4 regions of the Rhodovulum sp. ES.010 genome follow, and region 3 is predicted to be linked to each of the others. Evidence: riboswitches for the same ligand, from Rfam matches in the RefSeq annotation. Region 3 holds a riboswitch; each other region holds the start of a gene.
The links. A riboswitch is a leader RNA that binds a small molecule or an ion and turns the genes downstream of it on or off. The one in region 3 is predicted to bind cobalamin.
Positions count from the first base shown of each region.

Region 1: linked by a shared signal. The riboswitch ahead of BUR28_RS06015 (hypothetical protein) and the one ahead of BUR28_RS09530 (TonB-dependent receptor plug domain-containing protein) in region 3 are both predicted to bind cobalamin.
Region 2: linked by a shared signal. The riboswitch ahead of BUR28_RS20845 (AraC family transcriptional regulator) and the one ahead of BUR28_RS09530 (TonB-dependent receptor plug domain-containing protein) in region 3 are both predicted to bind cobalamin.
Region 4: linked by a shared signal. The riboswitch ahead of BUR28_RS07185 (DUF4198 domain-containing protein) and the one ahead of BUR28_RS09530 (TonB-dependent receptor plug domain-containing protein) in region 3 are both predicted to bind cobalamin.

Region 1 covers NZ_FSRS01000001.1:1,196,705-1,203,781, reverse strand. The annotation lists gene BUR28_RS06025 (DUF1223 domain-containing protein) at 142-840, shown strand; gene metH (methionine synthase) at 906-4,658, opposite strand; cobalamin riboswitch at 4,781-4,994, shown strand; gene BUR28_RS06015 (hypothetical protein) at 5,027-5,401, shown strand; gene cobS (adenosylcobinamide-GDP ribazoletransferase) at 5,480-6,292, shown strand; gene cobC (alpha-ribazole phosphatase family protein) at 6,283-6,843, shown strand; gene BUR28_RS06000 (MBL fold metallo-hydrolase) at 6,840-7,077, opposite strand, start outside.
Region 2 covers NZ_FSRS01000001.1:3,399,187-3,406,263, reverse strand. The annotation lists gene BUR28_RS16810 (c-type cytochrome) at 1-49, shown strand, start outside; gene BUR28_RS16805 (DUF2948 family protein) at 66-548, opposite strand; gene murA (UDP-N-acetylglucosamine 1-carboxyvinyltransferase) at 545-1,813, opposite strand; gene BUR28_RS20215 (hypothetical protein) at 1,813-1,965, opposite strand; tRNA gene BUR28_RS16795 (tRNA-Thr) at 2,054-2,128, shown strand; gene BUR28_RS16790 (IS5 family transposase) at 3,074-4,255, opposite strand; gene BUR28_RS20845 (AraC family transcriptional regulator) at 4,335-4,502, opposite strand; cobalamin riboswitch at 4,802-5,013, opposite strand; gene BUR28_RS16780 (anti-sigma factor family protein) at 5,254-6,063, opposite strand; gene BUR28_RS16775 (sigma-70 family RNA polymerase sigma factor) at 6,075-6,593, opposite strand; gene BUR28_RS16770 (DUF2333 family protein) at 6,773-7,077, shown strand, end outside.
Region 3 covers NZ_FSRS01000001.1:1,950,803-1,957,879, reverse strand. The annotation lists gene BUR28_RS09540 (cobyric acid synthase) at 1-250, opposite strand, end outside; gene BUR28_RS09535 (ABC transporter substrate-binding protein) at 252-1,085, opposite strand; gene BUR28_RS09530 (TonB-dependent receptor plug domain-containing protein) at 1,072-2,868, opposite strand; cobalamin riboswitch at 3,005-3,214, opposite strand; gene BUR28_RS20040 (hypothetical protein) at 3,265-4,005, opposite strand; gene BUR28_RS09520 (hypothetical protein) at 4,002-4,394, opposite strand; gene BUR28_RS09515 (dynamin family protein) at 4,493-5,428, opposite strand; gene BUR28_RS09510 (dynamin family protein) at 5,455-7,077, opposite strand, start outside.
Region 4 covers NZ_FSRS01000001.1:1,440,025-1,447,101, reverse strand. The annotation lists gene cbiB (adenosylcobinamide-phosphate synthase CbiB) at 1-862, opposite strand, end outside; gene BUR28_RS07195 (hypothetical protein) at 859-1,710, opposite strand; gene cobO (cob(I)yrinic acid a,c-diamide adenosyltransferase) at 2,104-2,730, opposite strand; cobalamin riboswitch at 2,832-3,041, shown strand; gene BUR28_RS07185 (DUF4198 domain-containing protein) at 3,204-3,977, shown strand; gene cbiM (cobalt transporter CbiM) at 3,990-4,607, shown strand; gene BUR28_RS07175 (cobalt ABC transporter permease) at 4,604-5,185, shown strand; gene cbiQ (cobalt ECF transporter T component CbiQ) at 5,190-5,981, shown strand; gene BUR28_RS07165 (energy-coupling factor ABC transporter ATP-binding protein) at 5,968-6,627, shown strand; gene cobF (precorrin-6A synthase (deacetylating)) at 6,649-7,077, opposite strand, start outside.

The DNA.
Region 1 (7,077 bases), 750 kb from region 3:
CGAAAATTGTATACCACGGTGCACATGAGGGGGCGGCGCCGGGCGGCCAATGCGCACGTCCGCCTCCCGAATCCTTGATTGGCAGGTCACCAGGGGCTTCTGTAGGAACGTGCGGGACACGGGAAACACGGGGGTCAGAAGATGCGAGCATTCATCACGGCGCTGATCGCGGCCTGGCTGGCCCTTGCGGGCGACGCGCGGGCCGATGGCAGCCCGGTCGTGGTGGAGCTCTTCACCTCGCAGGGGTGCTCGTCCTGTCCGCCGGCCGATGCGCTCATCGCCGAGCTGTCGAAGCGCGAGGATGTCATCCCGCTCGCGCTCCATGTGGATTACTGGGATTACATCGGCTGGAAGGATATCTTCGCCGACCCCGCCCATACCCGCCGGCAGAAAGCCTATGCGCGCGCCGCCGGCTCGCGGTCGATCTACACGCCGCAGATGGTCGTCGGCGGGCAGGACCACGTGGTCGGCTACCGGCCGATGGACCTTGCCCAGTTGATCGAGGCCCATCGCGGGCTGTCGAGCCCGGTGACGCTGACGCTGGAGCGCGACGGCGACACGGTGACGGTGCGGGCGCGCTCGGAGCAGACCTTCGAGGAGGACGTGGTGCTGCAGATCGTGCGCTACGAGCCTTCCGAGGAGGTCGAGATCAAGCACGGCGAGAACGCGGGCAAGACGCTGCACTACTCCAATATCGTGGAGGTGTGGAACGCGGTGGCGCGCTGGGATGGCGCAAAGCCCTTGGTCATGACGCTCAAGACCAAGGACGAGGAGCCCATCGTCGCGATCATCCAGCGCGCGGGGCCGGGTCGAATCCTGGCGGCTGCACGGCTGCGCTGAGTGGCGCACCCCTCGGCGTGCAGGCGGCGGATTCGCCCTTCCGGCCCTACCGGTCCGGCTGACCGTTATTGCGCGGCGATGCCCGGCGCGTTGCCGTCGGGCGTGTAGTTCAGCACGGGCGCCAGCCAGCGTTCGGCTTCGGCGATCTCCATCCCCTTGCGCTCGGCATAATCGGCGACTTGGTCGGCCTCGACCTTGCCGACGCCGAAATACCGGGCGTCGGGATGGGCGAGGTAGAGACCCGAAACCGATGCGGAGGGCCACATCGCCATGCTTTCGGTCAGCCCGATGCCGGTCGCGGCCTCGGCATCGAGCAGATCGAACAGGGTGCGCTTTTCGGTGTGGTCGGGCTGCGCGGGGTAGCCGGGCGCGGGGCGGATGCCCGGATAGGGTTCCGCGATCAACTGTTCGGGGGTGTAATCCTCGTCGGGCGCATAGCACCAGAACTCCTTGCGCACCATCTCGTGCAGCCGCTCGGCCAGCGCCTCCGCAAAGCGGTCGGCCAGCGCCTTCACCATGATCGCGCCGTAATCGTCGTGGGCGTCCTCGAACCGCTTGGCGATCTCGTGTTCCTCGGCACCCGCGGTGACGGCAAATCCCCCCACGTAGTCGCCAACGGTGCCCTCGGGGGCGACGAAATCGGCCAGCGCGATGTTCGGCACGCCCTCGCGCTTGGTGGTCTGCTGGCGCAGAGTGTGGAGCGTGGCAACCGGGCGCGTGCGCGCGGCGTCGCGATAGAGCCGGATGTCGTCGCCGACCGCGTTCGCGCGCCAGAAACCCAGCACCGCGCGCGGGCGGAACCAGCCCTCGTCGAGGATGCGCACCAGCATCTTCTGCGCGTCGTCATAGAGGGCGCGCGCGGCCTCGCCCTTCGCGGAATCGTCGAGCAGCTTGGGGAAGGTGCCGCGCAGCTCCCAGGCATGGAAGAACGGCGTCCAGTCGATATAGCGGGCCAGTTCGGCCAGATCCCAGTCGTCGAGCGTGCGCGTGCCCAGGAACCCCGGCTCCGGCGCCGTGTAGCCCGACCAGTCAAGCGCCAGGGCGTTGGCCCGTGCCCGCGCAAGCGGCAGGCGCGCCTTCGCGGCGTTCCCCCGGGCGTGTTTCTCGGCGATGTCGCGGTATTCCGCGCGGATGCCCTCGACATAGCCCGCGCGCTGACCCTCGCTCAGCAGCGACGAGACCACGCCCACCGCGCGGCTGGCGTCGGTCACGTGAATTGCCTGGTTGCGCGTGTACGAGGGCGAAATCTTGACGGCCGTGTGTACCCGGCTGGTCGTGGCCCCGCCGATCAGCAGCGGAATGTCGAAGCCCTCGCGCTCCATCTCGGCGGCGACATGCACCATCTCGTCCAGAGAGGGCGTGATGAGGCCCGAAAGGCCGATCACGTCGACATTCTCCTCGCGCGCGGTGGCCAGGATCTTTTCGGCGGGCACCATCACGCCGAGGTCGATGATCTCGTAGTTGTTGCAGGCCAGCACGACGCCGACGATGTTCTTGCCGATATCGTGCACGTCGCCCTTGACGGTGGCCATCAGCACCTTGCCGGCGGCCTCCTGCTTGCCGTCCTTCTCGACCTCCATGTAGGGCAGCAGCACGGCGACCGCCTGTTTCATCACGCGGGCCGATTTCACCACCTGCGGCAGGAACATCTTGCCCGCGCCGAACAGGTCGCCCACGACGTTCATCCCCGCCATCAGCGGGCCCTCGATCACGTGCAGGGGGCGCTCCGCGGCCTGCCGCGCTTCTTCGGTGTCTTCCTCGATATATTCGGTGATCCCGTTGACCAGCGCGTGTTCCAGCCGCTTTCCCACCGGCCATTCGCGCCAGCTCAGGTCCTTTTCGCGGGTCTTGCCCCCGCCTTGGCCGCGATAGCCCTCGGCCAGGTCGAGCAGCCGCTCGGTCGCGTCGCTGCGGCGGTTCAGCACCACGTCCTCGCAGGCCTCGCGCAACTTGGCGTCCAGGGAATCGTAGACGGCGAGCTGCCCGGCATTGACGATGCCCATGTCCATGCCCGCCTTGATGGCGTGGAAGAGGAAGACCGCGTGCATCGCCTCGCGCACGGGTTCGTTGCCGCGGAAGCTGAACGAGAGGTTCGATACGCCGCCCGAGACATGCACATGGGGGCAGTCTTGCCGGATGCGGCGCGTGGCCTGGATGAAGTCGACGCCGTAATTGTCGTGCTCGGCGATGCCGGTGGCCACCGCGAAGATGTTGGGGTCGAAGATGATGTCCTCGGGCGGGAAATCCGTCTCTTCGGTGAGCAACTTGTAGGCGCGGGCGCAGATCTCGACCTTGCGGTCGGCGGTGTCGGCCTGGCCGTCCTCGTCGAAGGCCATCACTACGACCGCCGCGCCATAGGCCCGGCAGAGCCGCGCCTGTTCCAGGAACGCCTCCTCGCCCTCCTTCAGCGAGATCGAGTTCACGACCGGTTTGCCCTGCACGCATTTGAGGCCCGCCTCGATCACCTCCCATTTGGAACTGTCGATCATCACCGGCACCCGCGCGATATCGGGTTCGGCGGCGACGAGGTTCAGGAAATCGACCATCGCTTGCGCCGAATCGATCAGCCCCTCGTCCATGTTCACGTCGATGATCTGGGCGCCGTTCTCCACCTGGTCGCGCGCGACCTCCAGCGCGGTGGCGTAGTCGCGCTCCTTGACCAGCTTGCGGAACCGGGCCGAGCCGGTGACGTTCGTCCGCTCGCCCACGTTCACGAACGGGATCTCGTCGGTCAGGGTGAAGGGTTCCAGCCCCGACAGGCGCATCCGCGGGGCGATCTCGGGGATCGCCCGCGGCGCGTGTCCCTTCACGGCCTCGGCGATCGCCGCGATATGGTCATAGGTCGACCCGCAGCAGCCGCCGACCACGTTCACCAGCCCCTCTTCGGCGAAGCCGGCGACCAGCGCCGCCATTTCCTCGGGGCTCTGGTCGTATTCGCCCATCTCGTTGGGCAGCCCGGCGTTCGGGTAGGCGCATATCAGCGTGTCGGCGACGCCGGACAACTCGGCCAGGTGCGGGCGCATGGCGTCCGCGCCGAGCGCGCAGTTGAGCCCCACCGTCAGCGGCTTGCCGTGCCGGACCGAGTGCCAGAACGCCGTCGGCGTCTGGCCCGAGAGCGTGCGGCCGGACAGGTCGGTGATCGTGCCCGAGACCATCACCGGCAGGCGGGTTCCGTGTTCGGCGAACACTTCCTCGCAGGCGAAGATCGCGGCCTTGGCGTTCAGCGTGTCGAAGATCGTCTCGATCAGGATCAGGTCGGAGCCGCCCGCGATCAGGCCGCGCGCCTGCTCGGCGTAGGCGTCCTTCAACTGGTCGAACGTGACGGCCCGGAACCCCGGATCGTTTACGTCGGGGCTGATCGAGGCGGTGCGGTTCGTCGGCCCCAGGGCGCCCGCGACGAAACGGCGCCGCCCGTCCTCGGCCTCGGCGCGGCCCATCGCCTTGCGCGCAAGGCGCGCGCCCGCCTCGTTCAGGTCGAACACCTTGTCCTCCAGCCCGTAATCGGCCTGGGCGATCGTGGTGGATGAAAACGTGTTCGTTTCGACGATATCGGCGCCCGCCATGGCGTAGCGGTAATGGATATCCTCGACCGTGTCGGGCCGGGTCAGGTTCAGAAGGTCGTTGTTCCCCTTCTGCGGCTTGCCCTTGGGCGGGTGGCAGGCACAGCCTGCGTATTCCTCCTCGGACAGCCCGAGCAACTGGATCTGCGTGCCCATCGCGCCGTCCAGGATGAGAATGCGCTCGCGCGCGGTGGCACGGATCGCGTCGAATACCGGGGAAAGCGGCAGCGGGGCGGGGCGAACGGAATTGTCGGACATGGAGATGCGGATACCGCTTGCGCAACGTGAAGTCCAATTCATCTTTGTCACGATGTTTATGAGGCGCGCTCAAATTCGCGCCGGTCGGCGGCTGCGCCGGATTGACAGATCGCCGACCCGGCGGCTAGCCATTTGATGATGGTTTTCGCGGGACAGCGCTGTGCCGCGGATGAAAAGGGAATGCGGTGCGCTTGGAAAAGGGCAAGTCCGCGACTGTCCCCGCAACTGTAGGCGGTGAGCGACCCCGGAACGGCCACTGGACCTGATCGGTCCGGGAAGGATCGGGCGAGCGATGACCCGCAAGTCAGGAGACCTGCCATCGTTTGTGTAACCGACCCGGGCGGGGTGTCCCGGACAGGAGGTCAGCCATGGACGACTCCAAAGGGCCTCGGGCCCAGAACGAAGCCGAACCCCTGGCGCCGGGCGGCCCCGGCGCACCGATGATGCTGGAACTGGTTCTCTTGCAATTGCAGATGCCCGCACCGGGCGGCGAGCGAGCGCGTGAACGCGCGCGGCTGGCGTTTCTGCAATGGCTTGCGAGCCTTCCGGGGCACTGCGATTTCCCCGCCGCCGTGCGCGCGGCGGCGGCGCGGACGGCGGCGTTGGGCGAGTCGGGGCCGTCGGTTGCGGCCTTCCGCGCGTTGCTGGCAGAGGCCGAGGCAAGGCCGTCGGTGGCGCTCGATCTGTCCCTGCCGCGCCCGCGCCGCAGGGGAGGCGCCCGCGCCCGCCGGATGTCGTTCTAGCCGCGCCGCCGCGATGCGCGCGGTCTTGATGGACCTGCGCCGCCGGCGTATCAGCGCCGAGTCAAAAGCGGAGACATCATGGACGCAAGCGATCGATCCGACCGGCGGCCGCGACACGGCCTCGTCGCAGGGTTGGCCGAGGAAACGCGGCTGGCCCTTCTCGCGGTGCAGTTCCTGACGCGCGTGCCGGTGCCCGCGGCGGACATCTTCACCCCCGAGCGGATGTCCCGCGCGGTGCGCTACTTCCCGCTGGTGGGCCTGGCGCTCGGCGCGGTTCTGGGGGCGGTGCTGGCGCTTGGCTCCGCGGTCTTTCCGCCGGTGGTGGCCGCGCTGCTGGCGGTGGCGCTTGGCGTGCGGCTGACCGGTGCGCTGCACGAGGACGGGCTGGCCGATCTCGCCGACGGCCTGGGCGGTGCCGACACCCGCGAGCGCGCGCTCGAGATCATGCGCGACAGCCGGATCGGCAGCTACGGGACATTGGCGCTGGGTCTGGTGATGGCCCTCAAGGTTGCCGCGCTTGCGCATATGGGCGTGGCCGTCGGCGCGTGGGCGCTTGTGGCCGCGCACGGGCTCAGCCGGGTCGCCTCGCTCATCCTGATGCTGCGGCTGCCCTACGCGCGCGAAGAGGGCAAGGCGGGCTTCGCGTCGCCCGGCGCCGGGCGCGGGCCGGCGCTCATCGCCGCCGGGACCGTGGTGCTCGCCCTCCTGGCGGTCGCGGCGACGGCGGGGGCCGGGGCCGCGGTGAGCGCGGCGATCGCCACGGCGGCGGTGACCGCCTGGATGGGGACGATGCTTGTGCGGCGCCTTGCAGGGCACACCGGCGACGCGCTGGGTGCGGTCCAGCAACTGAGCGAGACGGCGGTCTTGCTGGCCGTTCTGGCATGGGTCTGATCCTCCTGCGCCACACCGCGCCGGACGTCGCGCCGGGCACCTGCTATGGCCGGCTCGACCTCGCGCCCGGCCCCGATTTCGCGGCCGAGGCGGCGGAAATCATCACGCGTCTGCCGCTGGTGACGCGGCTCCTGACCAGCCCGCTTCGGCGCTGCCGGTCCCTGGCCGAGGAAATCGGCCGGGCACGGGGCCTGACGGTCGAGATCGAGCCCCGCCTGATCGAGATCGATTTCGGCGCGTGGGAGGGGCTGCCCTGGGACGCGGTGCCGCGCAGCGAACTCGACGCCTGGGCCGCGGATTTCTGGCAGGCCCGGTCGCATGGCGGCGAAAGCGTGGGCCAGTTCACCGCGCGCGTGGCGGGTTTCCTCGCCGAGCAGGGTGCGGCCAGCGACTGGCTGGCCGTTACCCATGCCGGGATCATGCGCGCCACCCTGCACCTGCTGGGCCGGGACGAGACGTGGAAAAGCCGCTTCGCCTATGGCGAGACGCTCCGCCTCTCCCCCGCCGAGCTGTCGGCGCTCGCCCAGCCCGGTGGCCGGGCGACGGCCTAGCCCTGCAGCGCATCCCACATCTCGCGGTCGCGCTCCGCGGTCCAGATCCGCGGCGTGTCGATCCACAGCGCCTCGTCATAGGCGCGGGCGACGTTGAAAGGCAGGCAGTGCTCGTAGATTGCGTAGTCGCCGAATTTCGGGTCGCAGGTGGCGCGACAGGCCGCCATCGCGTCTTTCAGCGTGCCGCCGCCCTGGGCGACGCGGGCGACCGAGCGGTAGGTCGAGGCGACGAAA
Region 2 (7,077 bases), 1.4 Mb from region 3:
CGGACGCGTCCTCGCGCTGGCGCAATACCTGCAGTCGATCCAGAAGTGACAGACGGCGGCCGGTGTCAGCCCTCTGGGTGGCGCGGCGCCCGGCCCGACGGCGCCTCGTAGGGCTGCGTCACGTCGTGAAGCGTGACCTCGAGGCATTCCACGTCGATCGCCAGGGCCCCGTCGCCGGCCAGAGTCAGCAGCACCCGGCCGGTGCCCTCGGCGCCGGGTTCGAAGCCGACGGACAGGAGCGACAGGACCAGTTCGGAGTCGCTGCGGTCGACACCCTGCACCGCCACGCCCAGCACGTCCTCGACCGTCAACACCGACTGGACGCGCTGATAGGGCCGGTCGCGGCGGTCCGCGGTGGCGCGGTCCTCCCAGCGGAAGCGGTTGAGAAGCATCGCAAAGCGCCGGCCGCGGCGGTCCCAGCGCATCTCGGTCACGGGCAACACCGCGTCCTGCGTGAGCGCCGAGATCACGGCGAGATCGTCTTCGCCCAGCGCCAGCAGGTGCAGCGGCCGGTCGGCCCCGTCCTCGAAACGTGCGTCCTGGCTCATTCTCCGCTCACCCGCTCGATATGCGCGCCGCAGGCGCCAAGTTTCTGCTCAACCTTCTCATAGCCGCGATCCAGGTGATAGACCCGGCTCACCATGGTTTCGCCCTCGGCTGCGAGCCCCGCGAGGATGAGCGAGACGCTGGCGCGCAGGTCGGTCGCCATCACCGGCGCGCCCTTCAGCCGCTCGACGCCCGTCACCGTCGCCACGCCGCCCTGCACGTCGATCCGCGCGCCCATCCGCATCAGTTCGGGGGCATGCATGAAGCGGTTCTCGAAGATCGTTTCTTCCAGCCGGCTCTCGCCCTCGGCGGTGCAAAGCAGCGCCATGATCTGCGCCTGCAGGTCGGTGGGAAAGCCCGGGAAGGGCGCCGTGGCCACGTCCACACCCGCCACGCGGCCGTTCCTGCGGGTCACGCGGATGCCGTGCGCGGTCTCCTCGCAGGACACGCCGGCCTCCTCCAGCTTCTCGGCGAAGGACGCCACCAGTTCCAGCTTGCCGCCCAGACAGGTGACGTCGCCCCCGGTGATCGCCGGGGCCAGCATGTAGGTGCCCAGTTCGATCCGGTCGGCGACCACCTGGTGGGTCGCGCCGCCCAGGCGCTCGACGCCTTGAACCTCGATCTCCCCGGTGCCCTCGCCGGCGATCTGGGCGCCCATGGCGCGCAGGCAGCGGGCGAGATCCACGATCTCGGGCTCGCGCGCGGCGTTCTTCAGAACCGTGGTGCCCTTTGCCAGCGTCGCGGCCATCAGCGCGTTCTCGGTGGCGCCGACCGAGATCTTCTCGAACTCCACAACCGCCCCCTTCAACCCGCCGGGCGTTCGCGCATGCACGTAACCGTCGCGCAACTCCAGCTCGGCCCCCATCGCCTCCAGCGCCCTGAGGTGCAGGTCCACCGGCCGCGCGCCGATGGCGCAGCCGCCCGGCAGCGAGACCTCGGCCCGGCCGCAGCGCGCCAGCAGCGGCCCCAGCACCAGAATCGAGGCGCGCATCTTGCGCACGATGTCGTAATCGGCGCGCTGCCCGGTCAGGTCGTGGCTGGACAGCGCCAGCACCTTGCCCCGGTGCAGCGACGAGACCTCGACGCCCAGCGATTGCAGAAGCGCCGTCATCGTGCGGATGTCGGACAGCCGCGGCGCGTTGGTAAGCGTCAGCGGCGCATCGGTCAGCAGCGTCGCGGGCATCAGCGCAAGGCAGGCGTTCTTCGCCCCCGCGATTGGAATCTCGCCGTGAAGCGGCGCGCCCCCGCGGATCATGATCTGGTCCATCAGCCCTGCTCTTTCTGCCCGTCGGCCTTGTGCCCGCGCGCCCTTGCCTGCGCCTTGCGCCGGGCGAGGTTCGCCTTGAGCGCCTTTTTCAGGCGGTCTTCGCGGGTCTCGCCCCCCTTGCCCGCGCTGGTTTTCGGGGGTTTTTCACTCATGGCGTCCTGTCTAGCGCAGGGGGAAAATTGCGTCCAGATAGCGCTTGCGTCGGGGGGCGATTGCGTCTAATCAGCCGCCCACGCGAAGGCCGCAGTAGCTCAGTGGTAGAGCGCACCCTTGGTAAGGGTGAGGTCGGGAGTTCAATCCTCCCCTGCGGCACCACCAGAAATTCGGAAAGCACTTCAAATTAGAAGTGATGGCCGAACAAGGGTGAGGCCTGTCCACCCTACCGCTCACCTGTATGACTTTGGCCGGACAGTATGTTTGCCTGCAACTCGACCATCGCCTGCGCGCGGGCCGGTCCGCCTCCGGACAGAGCCCTGGTCTTCGAATCCCGTCCCCTCCGCCACTTGCCCCCGCGAAAGCGTTCTCCCGTCCGGCTGCGGCCGGATTTTCTCATTGTTTTCGAGGGTTATGCGAATGGGGCCGTTAATTGGCCTTGATGCCAGGAGGGGCGAAAACGGTCTCTCAGGGCTGGTATTTTCCAGACCTATTGGCCGCACCTCGGCGGCCTCCCTATTAAATGCTTGATTTTGATGTATTTTTAAGCTGCGCGATTGAGAGGTTTTTATAGCCTACGTGCCGCAATCGAGACCCGCAACGAAAGTGCGACTTCAACGAACAGAAGTACCTGCAAAGCGCTTCCTTCGCCCGTTCTGCCGCGTCAGTGCTACGGCGACCGCGACGCCAAGCGTGCGCATGACAGCGTGCCGGCGCTGATCGTGGCGAACTGGGTGGAGGGGCTGCTCTGACGTCGCCCCGACCGACAGCGACGGCCGCGGCAATCGCTGAATTGGGCGCCCTCGACAATCGAGCCGGGCTTGCCGGAAGCGTGCAACGTTCATCTCGGTGCGGCGGCGACACCCGGCGTTGGTAAGGCGCGTCAGCCTCGGCGGGCCCAACCGGCAGAAAAGCCACGGCTTCGCGCTCTTCCGTCCCCGCTGGGTCTCAGAGCGCGGCATTGAGCGCCTTTCAGTCCAACGGCTCCGAGCGACGGGCCTAACAGGCCGCTGAAATTCTCTTGCGGCCGGACGGATTTCCCTGACCCTCACCCGTGAGGCCGGCGTCGTCTGTTCTGTGTGCTTGGTCTCGGCCCTGCCTTTGGCGTCAGGCGGCCAGCAGCTTCGGCAGTCTGGCGAGGTTGCAGGCGGCCATGGTGAAGGTGAAGCGGGCGGCGACGCGGTCGAGGCCGCGGTATACGGTCTGGGCCATGCCGCCGACGGTCTTGGCCCAGCCGAAGGGCTCTTCGATCTTCTTGCGGCGCGTCTGGGACAGGGCGTAGCCGGGGTGGCGGGTGGTTCTGCCGTCGATGGCGGAGTGTCGGGCCTTCTGGGCGACATGCGGCGTGACGTGGGCCTGTCGCAGATCGGCGACGAAATCTGCGCTGTCGTAGCCCTTGTCGGCGCCCAGCGTGAGGCGGCGGGTCGAGCCGGGGGAATGGCGGTGGATCATGTCGAGCGCGGCGCGGCGTTCGGCATGGCCATCGGCGCGGGTCAGGTCGGCCTGGACGACGAAGCCATTGCGGTTTTCCATCAGCGCATGCCCCATGTAACAGAGCAGCGCGCCCGTCCCCTGCGACTTGCGGAACAGCCGCGCGTCGGGGTCGGTGATCGAGGCATGGGTGGCGTTGGAGCGCTTCTCGCCGCGGAAGTCGACTTCGGCGTTGCGGTGGCGGCGGCTGGGGCTGGGCATCGGGACGGTCTCGGCTTCGGGCTGGGCAGGGGCGGTGTCGGGGCTGGTATCCTGATCGGTGTCCCCCGGCGGGTCACCCGGCCCGTCCGCGCCGGGCGGGCTGCCCTCGGTCTTCGGCTGGAAGCTCTTCATGGAAGCCCAGGCCTTGATCAGCGTGCCGTCCACCGAGAAGTGCTCGTCTGACAGCAGCGGTGCGACCTCCCGGTGAGCCAGGATCGCGCCCATCACCTTGCGCGCCATGTCGGTGGTCAGCAGCCAGTCACGGTTCTTCGTGAAGACGGTGGGGACCCAGACCGCGTCGTCGATCCCCAGGCCCACGAACCAGCGGAACATGAGGTTGTAATCCATCTGCTCCATCAACTGCCGCTCCGAGCGTACCGAGAACAGGATCTGTAGAAGGCTCGCCCGGATCAGCCGCTCCGGCGGGATCGAGGGCCGGCCCTCCGGGGCGTAGAGCGTCTCGAACTCGGCATCGAGGCTGGCCAAAGCCTCGTTCACGACCCGCCGGATCTGCCGCAACGGATGCCGCGCCGGGATCCGCGCCTCGATGTCAACATAGCTGAACAGCGACCCGCCCGTCTCGTCCGCGCCCCGCATCCCAACCCCTCCGGCAACCGCCCAAGGGGTGAATCACGTCCCTCAACCGACGTCCAGAGCGAGGTTTTTCAGCAGCCTGCTAATGCTGACGAGATGTGTTCGCCCGGTATGCCGAGGGGGTCTGACCGAATGCTCTCGAGAACGCCCGCGAGAACGTCTGCGGCGACCGGGCCGCCGAGCCCGTCCGCCAGGTGGAGCCGGGCGGCGGCGCCAAAGGCGCGCGCGACCTCCTGTGCGCCGGGGCCACCGGAACCGCCGGCAGCCATCGGGCCCAGGAGGACCGCCCCGCATCGACCAGTCGGAAAACCGGCGTCGGCCGATGCGGCGGCGAGCTGCTCCACCTCGGACCGGCTCAGGTCGCAACAGGACCGGCTGACATACGCCAGCCTGAAAACGCCCGTTTCATCGCGCCGTGCGGGAAGGACTTCGGTCGAGAGCATCCACGCGGTCTCCGTCTTGGGCGGCGGGGGGCCGTGGCATGGTGCAGCGGATGGTTCCGGTGGCCGGGGTCGATCTGCACCGTGTCCCCCGGGGCACCCCGCCCGTTCTCGACACCAAGCAGATCGCAGGTCTCCTGGCTCGTGGGTCGTCGCCTGTCCGGACCTTGCCGGGCATATCGCCCAGTGGCATCTCCGGACCCGCGCGCCATATACAGTTGCGGGGTCAGCCGCGGCTTCGGGACAGGTGCCCTACCGCGTTCCCTTTTCACGCGCCCATCCGCAGCACGGGGCCCGCGCACCATCTTGGGCGATGTTAGAAAGCCGCGACCGCCCTGTCGAAGAAAACCGTGCGCCTGGGATACCACAGACGGCCGCGCACCCCGGTGCGCGGCCGTCCACCCCGTTTCGTGGATCGCCCCGCCGAGACCCGGTTCATCGCGTCCGCCGCCCCGGGCGTGGGCTCCGAAAGGCCGCGCACTTTCTGCGCCGGCCGCAGCGGGCGAATGAGCCCACCCGGTGAGGCCGCATTGCGATCCCTGGACGTGCAGCGCTGCACGCTCAGCGTATTGCACCGGCCAACGTGGCAAGACGCGCGGGTTCGCTTTCTCCGATGACCGCGAAGTCCATGCCGTCGCTGGTCCAATAAGCCACGGATCGCCCGGAGACCGACTGCACGGCATATGGATAAAACGGTTGGCTTTCGGGATGCGGACTCATCGCCACGGTGATCTGGCCACCGCCATCGATCTCCTCGTAGGTGAACTGCGCGAGCGGGCCGTTCTCGCCCTCCACAAGGCGCCCGCCAATCACACGCAAGCCCAGCTCTTCGAGCCGTGGACTTTCGATCTTGCGCTGCATCTGGTCGGACAACCAGGCAAGCGAGGCCTGCATCCTGTCTTCCGAAACATCGAATTCCTCGATGCCCCTCTGGTCATAGACCGTGTGCAGCATGGCGGCTTGCGTGACAAAGCCGGGCTGGCCCGCAGCCGACGGCCCCCCATCGGACACGTAGAGCGCGTGACCGCCCCAGCCCGCGACGAAGATCGCAACGCTTGCCGCGACCTGCCGCAGCGCCGGCCGCATGACGAACCCGCGCAGCCGGGCCGTGCGGATACGGCGCTCGAGTTCGCGGCCCAGCAACTCGGTGCGCATGTCGGACGGACGGTCGTCGGCCGCGGCCGCCGCTTCGCGGATCAGGTCGCGGTCGCGCGCCCATCCGGCGACTGCGTCTCGATCGGCCGCGTTTCCAACCAAACGCGCTTCGACCGCGGCCATGCGCTCGGGTGACAGTTTCCCATCGACGAAGGCATGCAGTTCGGGATCGAGCGCCAGTTCGGCCTCGGAATGGATATCTTGGTCGGTGTTCATGTCATCGTCCCTCATGAAACAAGACTTATCTTGCTGCGCTTCACCTCGCCGAGCAGGTTGCGCAGCGCCTGCCGGCCGCGGCCGAGCCGGGACATGAAGGTGCCCAGCGGCACGTCCAGGCTCCGGGCGGCCTCCGCGTAGCTCATGTCCTCCAGGGCCACGAGGATGATCGGCCTGCGCTGCGCCTCGGGCAGTTGTTCAAGCGCATCGAGCACCTGCTGAAGCTCGAGATGCCGGTGCTGGCGCTCGGGCGTTACAGGTTCGGGCAGGTCGGGTTCGGCGGCCTTGCGCACCTGGGCGCGCCTAAGCCCGCTGACATGCGTGTTGTGCATGATGCGGAACAGCCAAGGGCGCAGGTCGCTCGAGGGATGCAGCGTGTCTGCCTTGGCGATCGCCTTGACCAGCGTTTCCTGCACGAGGTCTTCCGCCTCGTGATGGTCGCGTGTCAGAACCAGCGCGTAGCGGCGCAAGCTGGCGATGTGTGTCCGAATTTCCGACTTCGGTGATCCTGGCAGCACGTGGTCCTCCATCTTTTCGAACCACATACGCGCGAGCGGCAGATTTCATCCCCCGCGGTCGAAAGAAATCGTCCGGAGACGCATCTTTCGTTGCCGCCGGGATGAAATCGCCGGGTGGCGCGTCGTTAGCGGTGAACAGATTGCGCCGGTGCAACGCCTTGCCCCAGCCCTTGCCAATCAAGGAGGACCAGATGGCAAACGACCTGATCATTCGCTCGGAGAGACGCGAAGACGGAGCGCACGGCTCGTTTTCGGGCATCGTCTTCGGCAGGAAGCCCAAGACCATCTTGAAGCGCACTTCGCTGATGATAGTCACGGCGGTCGTACTCTATTTCGGGGTCTTCGGGACGGCCTTGCAGCGCATCGATGCGGACCCGGACTTCATGCCGACGGTCCAGGCGGAGAATGGCAGCCACGCCGTCGACATGCTCGCCTCCCTGATCGAGCGCGAGGTGGATACGCTGCGCTGGGCGCCGAACGATCCGGTCTTCTACCC
Region 3 (7,077 bases):
TTTCGGGCTTGATGAGGACCGGGTTCATGTCGGTCATCGGGTCCAGCCCGCAGGCCAGCGCCTGCAGCGCCTGCGCCCGGCCGATTTCGCCGCCATCGGCGGTGACGGCGGCGTTGTTCGACATGTTCTGCGGCTTGAACGGCGCGACCCGCAGGCCCCGCGCCCGCGCCGCGCGGCACAACCCGGCCACGAGCAGCGACTTGCCCACGTTCGAGCCGGTCCCCTGGATCATCACCGCGCGGGCGGCCATCTCACTCCTCCCTCGGCAGCGTCGCACGCCGTTCGGCGAGGCGCGCGATCGCGTCCAGCACGTGCGGCGTGCCGCAGGTCCAGTCCGGCCCGGTGAAGGCGGGACGTTCGGCGGCCGCGATGTCGCGCAGCGCCGGGTGAGCCAGGATTTCCTCGGCGCGCGAACTGGCGGGGTAGGGGCGCGAGAGAATCAGCAGGTCGGGATCGGCCGTCACGACCTCCTCCAGCGCGAGCCGCCCGCCCTGCCGAAGACCGAGTTCCGCGGCCAGATTGTCGAATCCCGCATGGGCAAGGATGTCATCGGACAGCGTGCCGGCCCCTTGCGTATAGCCGTTGGGATGGAAGATGGCGGCCAGCGGCCGCGGGCCGTCGCCGCGGGACAGCGCGGCAAGGCCCGCCTTGAATGCCGTCGCCAGCGCCTCGGCCCGCGCCGTGCGGCCAAGCAACTCGCCGACCCGGCGCAGCTGCGCCGGAATCTCGGCCACCGATCTGGTGATCTCGATTTGCGCGACCGGGATGCCCAGCCGGCGCAGCATGCCCAGCGTGGCCGGGTCGGAATAGACGCCCGCCAGCACGAGGTCGGGCCGCATCAGCGCGATCTCCTCGGCGCCGCCGCCATTCGCGGGATAGGCGCCGGCCTCCTGCGCCATCGGGGAACTGCGCGGGTCCGCTGCCAGGTCGCTGACCGAGACAAGCTGGCCCTCGCCCGCGATCAGCATGGCAAGCTGATCGGTGCAGAGATTCATCGAGACCACCCGTTCGGGCGGCTTGGCCAGCGCCGCCGCCCCGGCGCAGGCGAGGGCGGCGGCCAGCGCTATCAGCCTAGAAGGACGCACGCAGCCCCACGTAGAGCGAGCGGCCCGCACCGTTGTAGCCGCGCACCGGCTCGTAGTCCTCGTCGAACAGGTTCTCGACGCGGAGATAGGCCTCGGCGGTTTCCGTCAGGGCGTAGCTCAGGCCGGCATTGACGACCGTATAGTCCGCGATGTCCGACGGCGGTGCCGGGAACGGGTTCGTGTCGAACCGATCGGCCACCGTCTGCAGCGAGAGCCGTCCGTCGAGCCGGTCGGTCAGCCCCGCTTCGAGCCCGAGGCTGAAATCGTGGCGCGGCACCCGCACCAGCCGGTCGCCGCTGTTCTCGGCATCGGTGTAGGTATAGGCGCCGGTGAGCGCGACGGTATCGTTCAGAGCGTAGCGGCCCGACAGCTCGATCCCCTTGCTGTTGGTCGTGCCGGGCACCTGGGCGTAGGCGGCGCCGCTGAAATCGATCAGGTCGTCGATCTCGGTATAGAACAGCGTCGCTTTGGCGAAGCTCTCGCTGCCGTAGCGTTTCTCGATCCCGAGTTCCGCGCTGCGGCTCGTCTCCGGTTCCAGGGCGGCGTTGCCGAAGGGGCCGAACCGTTCGTAGAGCGAGGGGGCGCGATATCCGGTGCCGAGGACGGCGCGGACGATCACGTCTTCGCGCGGCCGCCAGGCGAGCGCGACCCGCCCCGTGGCCTGATCGTCGAAATCGGAGTAGCTGTCGTAGCGCAGCGACAGCGCCAGGTCGAGGTTGGCCGTCGGGGCATACTGCACCTCGCCGAAGACTGCGCCGTTCTCCCCATCGTAGGACGCGCCGTCGAGCGTCGCCGTCTCCTCGGTCCAGTCCGCGCCAAAGGCGAGCGACAGGTCCGCGTCCAGGTCGACCGCGCCGAGATACTCGAGCTTGATGCGCTCGCCCACGAAGCGTTCGGTGAAGCCGCCCTCGTCGAAGCGTTCGGTCTCGACGGTCGAGACCGCGAATTCATGATCGACTGCGCCGGTGGTCAGTTCCGCGAAGGCGCGCAGGCCCTTTCGCGTTTCGTCGATCTCGCCACTCGGGTCCGCGGCAGCGCGGTCGAACTCCACGGTGCCGTCCGACCAGAGCGCCGAGACACCGAGACGCAGGTTCTCGGTCGCGTCGAAGGCGGCGAAAAGCGTCATCAGCGACTGGTCGTAACCGTCATCCTCGCTATTCGTGTTACGTGCCGAGAAGCCGTCCGCGGTCACATGCGACAGCGTCAGCGCGATTTCGCCGCGCTCGCCGACCTGGCCGAGGTTCAGCGTCGTCGCGCCTGTGCCGTAGCTGCCGCCCTCGACGCGTGCCTGCCCGGAGAATCCTTCATCCACCGGCCGCCAGCTGGTGATGTCCACGACGCCCGCGATCGCGTTCGAGCCGTAAAGCGCCGATTGCGTGCCCTTGAGCACCTCGATCCGGCCCGGAAGCCCCGCGGTTAGCGTGCCGAAATTGAACGAGGTCTGGGTGCCGGATGGGTCGGTCACGTCGATCCCGTCGATCCGAACCCCGATATAGCTGCCGCCGAGGCCGCGCAGCCGAACCGTGGAACTGGCGCCGAGCCCGCCATTCGCGGTGACGGTGACGCCGGGCAGTTGCGACAGCGTCTGGCCCACGCTCTGGCCGCCCTCGACGATCTCGCCGAAGTCGAGCGTCTCGACCGTTGTGCCGGTGCGGTTGACCTCGATCGGTACCAGCGTCGCCGAAGCGACGAGTTCGTCGAGCAGGAAGCTGTCCTGCGCCTGTGCGGCGAGGGGAGAGAGGGCGGCGAGGCCCAGGCCGATGGCGGATGTCGTGCGAAGCATGTGCGTCCCGTTCCGTTGCAGGGCCTTTGGCGGGCCCGTTCTTCTTTTGCAAGTCATTGGAAAGGCGCACCTTTCCGCAGACGGTGAGGCATCACCACTGCGGAGTCGTCCGCCGCCCGGACCACGCCCCGCGGCCGGGCTGGGTGATCGTCCTGGCAGGTCTCCTGGCTTGCGGGTCGTCGCTTGGCTGGCCTTCCCGGACGCGTCGGTCCAGTGGCATGTAACAGCCGCGCTCTCCGCCTACAGTTGCGGGGGCAGCCACGGATTTGGCCTTCTGGCCGGACCGTGTTCCCTTTTCATAACCCGACCCCGGAGGCACGGGTTAACCAAGACGGTTCGGGGGTATGCCGGTGATGCCGCGCTGTCAAGCGGCATGGCTGCGGCAAGGCGCGGGGCTCAGGCGGGGACCGCGTTCCGGCAGATGGACAGAAGGTCGGCCTGCGCCTCTGCCGGCGCGAGGAACAGCGCCGCGCCGTCCCGGGCGGCGACATGGGCGAGGACGAGATCGTCTGCCCGCGCGGCACGCAGGATCGTCAGGCGCGGCATGGCCCGTGTGGCCGGCGGCGCGAGGGTCGGAAGGGCGGCTTCGGCAAAGTGCTGCAGGCGCATCACGAGATCGGGGTCGCCCACGGGCGTCTCGGCCCCGCCATCGGCGTCGAGGCGCAGGCCGGCCCGGCAGAGGGCGAGGCAGGCCGAGACCGGGTCCGCATCGGCCGCCGGTGTCGCGGGCGGCTGCGCGGCCGCCGCCACGAGCGCCTCGACCGAACAGCCGATCTCGGTCGGGTCGAGCCGGTCCCGCGGGCGGTCTGCGGCCACGCTGATCTCGCCCGCCTGGTCGAGAAAGCTGCGAAGCGGTCCGGCGAAGGCGGCCGCGACCGCGTCGGCAGGATCGTCCGAGTCCGGCGCCGCGGCGTTTCCGCCGTCCACGCGCAGCAGCCGCCGGCCGGCCACCAGAAGCCGGAACTCCGTGCCGTTCTCGTCGGTCAGGACCATTTCGCGGGGCAGGATCGTTTCCTCGATTTCCGACAGGAGAGCCGAGACGATTCCATCCGTGCCGCCGGCGACGGTCTGTTCGGGCGCATCGTCGCCCGTCTTGAACTTGGCGAGCTTTCTGTTGAGGCGCTCCAGGTCGGTCATCGCGGGGCACCGGGCTGGTCGGCGGGCACGATCCCGCCGATCCCCTCGCGCAGCGTGGCCATGGCGGGGTCGGGGTCGGCGGCGGCGTCGAGGATTGCACAGAGCGCCTCGTCGGGCGCGTCGGGCGCCCGCAGGTAGAGTTCGATCGCGCCCGCCCCCCAGGCAATTGCCTCGGTCGGGGGCGCGCCCAGAACTGCGTCCGCAGCGGCTGCGGCCGGTCCGACGAGGACGCGGGCGGCCCGCAGGCACAGCGCGTCGAGAACTTCCTGCGGGGCGGCCGGCGCAGCATCGGCGCGCAGGACCAGCCGGGCGGACAGGTCCACATAGGCCAGGGTCCGGCATCCCGGAATCGATTTGCGCAAGGTCTGGAGTCGCTGGGTGGCCGCCATCGCGCGCAGTCTAGTTGATTTTGCCGGACCTTCCACCGGCAAAACGCGTCATGTGCGTGCGGACGGGCAGGCACCGTACGGCGGGGAGGTCGCGGCCGTCAGAAAGGTCTGGACGCCTTGGCCTCTTCGGCGGTGGGGCGGCGGCCGCGGCTGCGGTCCCGGTCGACGGTCACCCGCCGGGGGCGCACGGCGCCGGGGTCGGCCGGGTCGGGCGGCAAGGCGTCCTCCAGCCGCAGCGGGGCCGTGTCGGCGTTGGGGGCAGGGGCCGCGTTCGTCGGCGCCGCCGGGGCGCGCGCGGGCAGATCGCCGCCGCCGGGCTGCAGTGCGTTCAGCAGGGTGATGAAGGCCTGGCTGAACGCTTCGGCTCCGCTCGCCGTCCAGCGGTCCCAATCGTTGCGGCCGGCGACCGCATCGGTCAGCGATATCGGCAGCACCTCCTTGAAAAGTCCCTCGGTCTCGCGCGAGACGCGCTTGATGACGCGGGCCTTGTCCTGGTCGGTCACCAGCTTGTCGCTGCGGGTGAGCAGCAGAAGGCTGGTGCATGCCAGCCGGTCCGCCAGCCCGTCCCATACCGCCGCCTCGCTCTGGCGCCAGGCCTGGGTGGCGTGGCTGCACCAGATCACGCCGTCGGCCAGGTCGATGACATCCTCCCAGACGCCCGAATCCATGTTCGGGTCGGATATGCCCGGCATGTCGATCAGGTCGCACAGGCGCAGCAGGTCGGCCTCGACGAAGAGCTGCACGAGCCGGGTTTCGGCGGGCGAGATATCGGCGAGATCCTCGAGATCGACCGGCCGGACTGTCCCGTCGCGATCTTCGCGCCAGCCGGGCCCGTTGCCATGGGAGATGCGGACGGGGGGCAGCTGCGTCGCGGTCACCTTCACCGGCAGCGGTGTCTGGCCGATCAGCAGGTTGGACAGCGTGCTCTTGCCGGCGCTGAACTCGCCCATCAGGGCGATGCAGGGTTTCTTCGCCGCGGGCGGATCGATGGCCGCGCCGGGGCGGAACTGGTCTTGGTCGGTCATCTCGGTCATTGCATCACGTCCTCGAAGGCGTCCCGTCAGGCGGCGGCCCGGCGCATGGTGGCCACCGCGCTTTCGATTTGTTGCAGGCGTTCGGCACGGGCCTGCAGCCCCAGCGCCCGGTTGAGATCGTCCGCGGTGAGCCCGCCCTTGTCGGCAAGCGCCATGACCACCTCGCGCTGCTCGGCCAGGAAGTCGGCAAGCGTGCAGATCAAGTCGGCGCGAATCGCGCCGGCATGGGCGTCGCCGAGTTCGTCGACCATGGGGGCGGTCTCTTCGCGGATCATCTTGTGGAACTCGCTGGCGAAGGCGCGATAGCCGCGCCGCCTCAGCCACCAGCGCCGCCACCAGGCGCCCTTCACGTCGAGCGCGATGGTCTGCGCGATGGCCACGGGCGGGTTGAAACGCGGAAGCTCCGGCGGTTCGATTGCCAGGCTGTCGGTCAGGCCGAAGGCGTCGCTATAGGTCGCCGCGATCTCGTCGGCCGCGGTCGCAAAGATCGTCCGCGCCTCTCCCTGGAGGCGCTTGCCGAAGACCTGGCAGGCCGAGCGCAGCAACAGCCGCAGCCCGGTCGGCTCATAGGACCAGACGTTGCCTTCGCCGTATTTCTCGAGATGTTCGACCAGCGCCGCCGTGGCGCGGTCGAGGAAGCTGTTGTGCGACCGGTCAAGGCGGATGCAGAAATCCTCGCGCTGGGCGGACCAGGCGGCGTCCAGCGCAGAGAGCGCGCGCGCCTCGATCGCGTCGAGCGCGGCCCGGACGCGGCCCATGTCGGGCGCGACCGACCGGCCGTCGGCCACCGCCAGCCCGATCGACATCTGGGCGGCGTTGACTCCGCGGGCCAGGTTGCCGACGCTGCGCGCGACCTTGTCGACGGCCTCGCCGCCGACGCCTTCTTCGACCCGTTCGCCGATAGCGCGGTAGAGGGCGGGGATGCCGGAAAGGTGCCAGACATCGTCCGGCGTGACCGCACCGGCCGAACCGTCCCCGGAGGCCAGGATGTCCAGGGCTGCGCGGCTGTCCGCGCTCATGTCGGACAGGCTGCCGCACAGGGCGTGCTGGCCCCAGGCCGCGCTGCCGAAGAGGATGGGCGCATCGGCCGGGCCGTCATGGGCCTTGAGCGTGGCGCGGATCGACTCTCGAATCTCGTCGATCTGGGACGCCGGGTTCGACAATTCGTCGATGCGGTTGACGAAGATGACCACCTCGCGCGCCTTGACCGCCGAGATCAGGCGGATTAGCGCCATATCCACCGTCGACAGCGCCTGGTGCGCCGAGAGCACGAGAATGCAGATGCGGCTGTCGCGGATGGCGCCGATCGTGATCTGCTCGCGCATCAGGAAGGTATCGTTCACTCCCGGCGTGTCGCGCAGGCACAGCTTGAAGGGCACGTTGGCATGGCCGACGAAGAGGTCCGCCGCCTTGGTGATGTCGGCGAAGCGCCCCTTCATGTCGAAGGGCTCGCCCTCGTCGTCCTCGAAGTCGTCGCCCAGGCAGACGTAGCGTTCGACCATGGATTCGTCGAAGCTGCCGTAGCGGTGTTCCTGCCCGAGCAGCATCTCGAAGCGGCGTCCGAGCCGACCCTGGGATTTCTCGCGCATCCGCTCGACCTGGCGGCGCACCTTTTCAAGCTCTTCCTCGGCGCCCGCGCGGGCGGCGAG
Region 4 (7,077 bases), 510 kb from region 3:
GAGCCCGCGCGTCGGGATCGGGCGCGCCGTCGTTCAGCCATGGCTCAAGGCTCATCCCGTCGCCATAGGCGCGCGGCCCCGAAAGCCGTATGCCGAGGGCACCCGCCATCGCCGCCTCTGGCCAGCCGGCATTGGGCGAGCGGTGGGCGCGGGCATCCCGCAGCATCACGCGCCACGCCGCGCGCGGTCGCTCCGAGGTAGCGCAGACCAGAAGCCCGGTCAGTCGCGCCGGGATCAGGTTCACCAGATCGTCCAGCCGCGCGGCGACCCGCCCGAAGTGCCGATACCGGTCGTTCCGGTGTCCGATCATGCTGTCGAGCGTGTTGATCGCCTTGTACCCCGCGATGCCCGGCAGCCCGAGAAGCACGCCCCAGAACACCGGCGCCACCACACCGTCCGAGGCGTTCTCGGCAAGGCTTTCCAGTGCGGCGCGCGCCACTCCGGCCCGGTCGAGGTGCCTAGGATCGCGCCCGACGATCATCGCGACGGCGGACCGCGCGCCCTCCCGATCGCCGGCGGCCAGGGGCCGGGCGACGGCAGCGACATGGTCGTGCAGGCTGCGCCCCGCCACGAGAGGTGCGGCAAATAGGCCGGTCACGAGCACCCCGAGCCACCCGCCGGGGATTATTGTCGCAAGTGCCAACGCGGGCAGGATCGCCGCGGACAGGGTGACTGCCACCGTCGCCCCTCCGCGGATCAGCCGCGCGCGGTCGGTCAGTTCCGGCCGGTTCCACCGCCGCTCCAGCCCCGCGATCAGCGCGCCGATCCAGACCATTGGGTGACCGATCCGGGCATGCAGACGGTCGGGCCAGCCCATGGCGCCTTCTAGCGCCAGCGCCACCAGCATCGCCGCCGCGCTCATCCCATGCCCCCGGTGCGAAACCTCGCGATTGCGGACAGGCCAAGCGCGCGCAGCGTGCCGGCGGCGTCGGCCGGCACGGCCCCGGGCGTAAACAAAAGCGCCTGCGCGGTGCCGGTATGCGCGACCGCGACGCCAAGCGCGCCAAGCTGGCGGGCGGCCTCCATCAGTGGCGCGAGGTCCGGTCCGCCGCGCAGGGCGTGGTTGCGCCGCGCGCTTTCGGTGGCGAGTGCTGCCAGAGTTTCGCGCGCGCCGGCCCGGCCCCAGGCCTCGACAAGGTCGGAAATGTCGGCAAAGCGCGTATCTGCCGGATCGGTGCGACGCCCCGGCCCGGCGAAGCCGCCCACGACCTCGAGGGCGGGCAGCGGGGGCAGGTGCCCAAGGATGCGGGCCATGCGGGGCGCCCAAAGCGCGCACCCGGGTTGGGCGAGCATCAGCGGATCGGTCGCGCCTTCCTGCGAAAGGCACAACGCGGCCTCGGCATCTGCGGGCAACGCACCGCCCGCAAGGCATCGCATCGTGGCCAGCAATGCCGCGGTGGAGGCGCCGGCCCCGCCACCCGGCGGCATCTCCGCGCGCAGACGCAGCCGCCCGCGCGGCGGGCCGGCGCCGAGGGCGTCGAAAACTGCCCGCACCTGACCGCGCGTCAACACCGGCCGGGCGCCTTGCCAGAGACCGAAGCCGTTTGCCGGCGCCCAGTGCGCGCTCACCGCCAGCGCGGGGCAGGGCAAGGTGACCAGCGCGACCGTCCCGGTCGGCCCGAGCCGGCCCTGCAGCAATTCGCCGAAATGGCCCGTGACGCGGGCACGGCGCAGGGCATCGGGCGGCGGAAGTACGGGTGAATGGCGCATGAGGGTTCCGGCGTGACGAACGGCCGATGGAATGACATTCCCGACGGGGCTATGCAACGGCCCACGGATCCGCCGGGTGCGGTCGCCCCGGCCGACGTGAGCCTCAACACGGCAGACGTTGCGGCGGGCCGGTTCCGTCGCCTGGGACGTGGACCCGCGCGCACGGAATATCGCCCCGGCTGCGCGGTTGCGCGCGCCCGGCACGGCGCGCATGTCACGGCCGGTCGATTGCTCGAGACAGTGGTTGTTTCCCCGATGCTCTTGGTGACATGGGCCCACGCGGCGGCACGAGTTCGCGCCTGCCGCAATACTAACGACGTGCTGGAGCGGCGGCATGCCCGCCAACGATCCCGAGCGCCCGGCCGTGTGCGCTGTCCGGTATCAAGCCGCGGCTCAGAACTCGACGCCGGCCTGGCCCTTGATGCCGGCACGGAACGGATGCTTGACCAGCGTCATCTCGGTCACGAGATCGGCGGCCTCGATCAGCGCTACGGGGGCGTTGCGCCCGGTCAGCACGACATGGGTCATGGGCGGCTTCTCGGCCTGAAGGAACGGGACAACCTCGTCCGCATCCAGATAGCCGTAGCGCAGCGCGATATTGATCTCATCCAGCAGGACCATCCGGATCTCGGGGTCGCGGATCAGTTCCTGCGCCTTCTGCCACCCGTTTTCGGCGGCGGCGATGTCGCGGGCGCGGTCCTGGGTTTCCCAGGTAAAGCCCTCGCCCATGGCGTGGAACTGGCACAGATCCCCAAACCGCTCGGTCAGAAGCCGCCGCTCGCCGGTGTCCCAGGCACCCTTCACGAACTGGACGACGGCCGAGGGCATCCCGTGGGCGATGCAGCGCAGGATCATGCCGAACCCGGCGGAGGACTTGCCCTTGCCCGCGCCGGTATGGACGATGATCAGGCCTTTCTCGGCGGTCTTCTCGGCCAGTGCGCGGTCCTTCGCTTCCTTCCGCTTGGTCATCTTGGCGGCATGGCGCGCGGTCTCGTCGGTGGGGGCGTCGGTCTCGGCCATGTCCTGTCCTTTCGATGCGTCTCTCGGCCAGATTAGGCGGCGCACGCCCCGCGTCAAACGGCCAGTGTATTTCCCGATTGACACCCCTGTCGTCCATTTGACATGACAGAGCCGTGATCGGTTTTCCCAGGCGCCCCAGGCGGCCGGGGATGAAAAGGGAACGCGGTGCGTGCCGAAAGGCGCAACTCCGCGGCTGCCCCCGCAACTGTAAGCGGCGAGCAAGGCTGACAAACGCCACTGGGGACACCCGGGAAGGCCAGCCAAGCGAAGACCCGCGAGCCAGGAGACCTGCCGCTCACCCGCCCCCCGGTTCGCCGGGGCGGTTTCCACCGGACGCCGGGGTGCGCGTCTGGCCCGGATTGGCTGTGTCACGGCCCGTTCGAGCCTTCTGTCCCCGTTCGTCCTTTCCGATCGCGGCCCTGTGCGCCGCCACCGCTGAAAGGAGACGACCCTTGATTTTCCACGGCAACCTGATGACCGCCGCGCTGGCCCTGACGCTGGTGCCCGGCCTGGCCTCGGCCCATTTCCAGCTGTCCTACACAGAGGACACGATGATCGACCGGCCCGGCGACGTGCCGGTCAAGCTGATCTTCTGGCACCCGTTCGAGAACGGCCATGTCATGGACATGGGCGAACCTCTGGAATTCTACGCCATCCATCGCGGCGAGAAGATCGACCTCAAGGACACGCTGACGCAAACCACCTTCACGGGCAGCGGCAACCAGGCCGTCGCCTATGACGGCAGCGTGCCGGTGAAACGCTCGGGCGACTACGTCCTCGTCACGGTCCCGGCGCCCTATTACGAGGAATCCGAGGACATCTACATCCAGCAGATCACCAAGGCCTATCTCAACCGCAACACGCTGCCTACCGACTGGACCGAGCCGCAGGGTCTGAAGACCGAGATCGTGCCGATGGTGAAGCCCTACAACGTGCTCACGGGTTCGACCTTTACCGGACGGGTGATGTCGAACGGCGAACCCGTCGCGGGCGCTGAGATCGAGATCGAATACATGGCGGCCGAGCCGGACATGGCGACGAGCAGCGCCCGTGAAGCCACCGCCGATCCGATGCCGGGCGGCGCGGTCGTCGCGATCTCGGACGCGGACGGCTATTTCACTTTCGGCGTGCCCAAGGCCGGCTATTGGGGCTTCGCCGCGCTCGGCGTCGGGCCGGACACCGAACACGACGGCAAGGAGCTGTCCCAGGACGCGGTGATCTGGATCCGCGCCTACGACGTCGAGTAGGAGGCGGGACCCATGCACATCGTGGACGGGGCGCTCGCGAACGAGGTCGTGATCGGGGGGGCGGTGCTGGCCGTGGGCGGCATCGCGCTGGGGCTGAGGCACCTGCCGCTGGAGAAGATACCGGCCGCCGGCGTGCTTTCGGCGAGCTTCTTCGTGGCCTCGCTGATCCATGTGCCGATCGGCCCGTCTTCGGTGCATCTCATCATGAATGGTCTGGCCGGGCTGATCCTCGGCTGGGCCGCCTTCCCGGCGCTGTTCGTCGGGCTCTTGCTGCAGGCGGTCTTCTTCGGCTTTGGCGGGCTGACGGTGCTGGGGGTGAATACCGTCAACATCGCGCTGCCGGCGGTCATCGTCTACTACGTCTGTCGGCGCGGTGTGACGCGCGGAACGCCGCTCACCGCGGCGATCTGGGCGGGCTTCGGCGGGGCCTTGGCCATCGCACTGACCACGGCCGTCGTGGGCCTGTCGCTGATGCTGTCGGGCGATGCGTTCATTCCGGCGGCCAAGCTGGTGTTCTTCGCCCATATCCCGGTGATGGTGATCGAGGGGCTTCTGTCCGCCGCCGCGATTTACCTTGCCGCCCAGGTCAAACCGGACCTTTTCGAGGCCATGAAGGGAGCTCCGTCATGATCCGCGTGCTGTACATCGTCCTGTGCCTCATCCTCGTGCCGCTGCCCGCCGCCGCCCACAAGGTGATCGCCTCGGCCTTTCCCAGCGGCGACGCGATCGAGGGCGAGGTCGGCTTTTCGAGCGGCGACATGGCGGGGAACCTTTTGGTGGAGGTGTTCGACGGTGCGGGCACCAAGTTGGGCGAAGCCATGACCGATGCGGATGGCTTTTTCACCTACGTGCCCACGCAACCCGTGCGGCATGTCTTTCGCGCCGATCTGGGCGCGGGCCATGTTGCGGAATTCGAGATGGCCGCAGAGGACGTCGCCGCGATCCTCGGTGCCGCCGAGGCAGCCGCTGCACCCGCATCCGGGGCCGCCCCCGACGGTCCCGCTACGAACCCGGCCATTGGCCTGTCGGATGCCGACAAGGCCGCCATTGCCGCGATCATGCGCGACGAGATGCGCCCGCTGCGCCGCGAGGTCGCCGCCTACAAGGAGCATCATGACATCCAGACCGTTCTCGGCGGCATCGGCTATATCGCGGGTCTGTTCGGCCTCGGCTTCTACTTCGCCGCGCGCCGCAGGCTGGCGGGCTGACCGCATGGGCCACATCCTGACGGCTGAGCGGCAGACCCTGAGCGACACCGGGGCCGGACACGGCGGCGCGCTGGCACGGCTCGACCCGCGCGCGCGCATCCTCGGCGCCTGCGCCTTTGCCGTGGTCACCGTCGCTTGCAGCTGGATGCCGGTCCTCGTCGCGGCCCTGCTGATGGCCGTTGGCCTGATGGTGCTGTCGCGCGTGCCGGTCATACCGACGCTCCGCCGGATGGCGGCGATGGACAGTTTCATCCTGTTCCTGCTGGCGCTCCTGCCGTTTTCCGTGCCGGGCGATGCGATCTTCACAGTATGGGGCCTCGCCGCCAGCTGGCAGGGGCTGGCCCTTGCCGTCGAGATCCTGTTGACCGCAAATGCCGTCGTCCTTGCAGTCCTGTCGCTCGTCGGGACGATGGAGCCGGTGACGCTGGGCCACGCGCTCTCACGCCTGCGCGTCCCGGATACGCTGGTCCATCTGCTGATGTTCACGATCCGCTATATCGAGGTCTTGCGGGCCGAATACCTGCGCCTGCGCCAGGCGATGAAGATGCGCGGCTTCCGCCCGTCCACCAACTGGCACAACTATCGCAGCTTTGGCTACCTTGTGGGCATGATGCTGGTGCGCGCGATCGAACGATCCGAGCGCGTGCTGGGCGCGATGAAATGCCGGGGCTTCGCGGGGCGCATCCCGCTGCTGGAAACGCTCGCCTACTCGCGCCGCGATGCCCTGTTCGCGGCGGGACTGGGCGTGGCCTTGCTGACGCTTTTCGCCGCCGAACTTGCCCATGCCGCTGTTTGAACTCGGGGACATCCAGTTCGGCTATCCCGGCCAGCCGCCGGTGCTGCGTGGCGCGAGCCTCTGCCTGCACCAGGGGCAGCGCCTGTCGATCACCGGGCCCAACGGCGCGGGCAAGTCGACCCTTCTGCGGATCCTGGTCGGGCTGTTGCGGCCCGATGCGGGGCGGGTCGCGGCCTTCGGCAAGCCACGGCAGGAGGAGGCCGATTTCCACGAGGTGCGCTGCCGGGCCGGGCTGGTGTTCCAGGACCCCGACGATCAGTTGTTCTGCCCGACCGTCGCCGAGGATATCGCCTTCGGCCCGCTGAACCTCGGCAAGAGCCGCACCGAGGCCGTCGAAATCGTCGACCGGACGCTCGCGCAGCTCGACCTGATGCATCTGCGCGACCGGATTACCTACAAGCTGTCCGGCGGGGAGAAACGGCTGGTGACGCTGGCGACCGTGCTGGCGATGGAGCCCGAGGTGCTGCTGCTGGACGAGCCGACGAACGCGCTCGACGAGGCGAACGAGGCGCGGCTGGTCGACATCCTGCACGCGCTGCCGCAATCCATGATCCTGGTCAGCCACGACGCGCGGTTCCGCGCGAAGATCGCGCCCGAAAGCCTGCGGCTTATCGACGGGCAGCTCGTCCCCGAGTCGGCGCGGTGAACGATCCGCGGTCGCCCGCCCTTAGCCTTCGGTCGCGCGGCGCATCAGGTAGATGTCCATGATCCAGCCATGGCGCGCCCGCGCCTCGGCGCGCATCTCGACAATTTTCGGCCCGACCTCGGCCATCGGGCCGGAGACCGTCACTTCTTCGGCCATGCCCAGATAGGCGCCCCACCAGATCGTGACGCCCGTCGGGTCGAGCGTCTGAAACGCGCAGCTACCGTCCAGCATTACTACCAGCGTGCCGGCGCAGTCGGGCCAGCCCTCGTCCCGCAGCCGCCGCCCCGTGGTGACGAGGAACGGCGCGCCGATCTCGTTGAGCGGAATGCCATGGGCAGCGCAGAGCGCCTGCAGAGCCGTGATCCCCGGCACCACGCTGACCTTCGGCGGCGGTGACAGCCGAGCCGCGATCCGGAGCGAGCTGTCATAAAGCGAAGGGTCGCCCCAGAT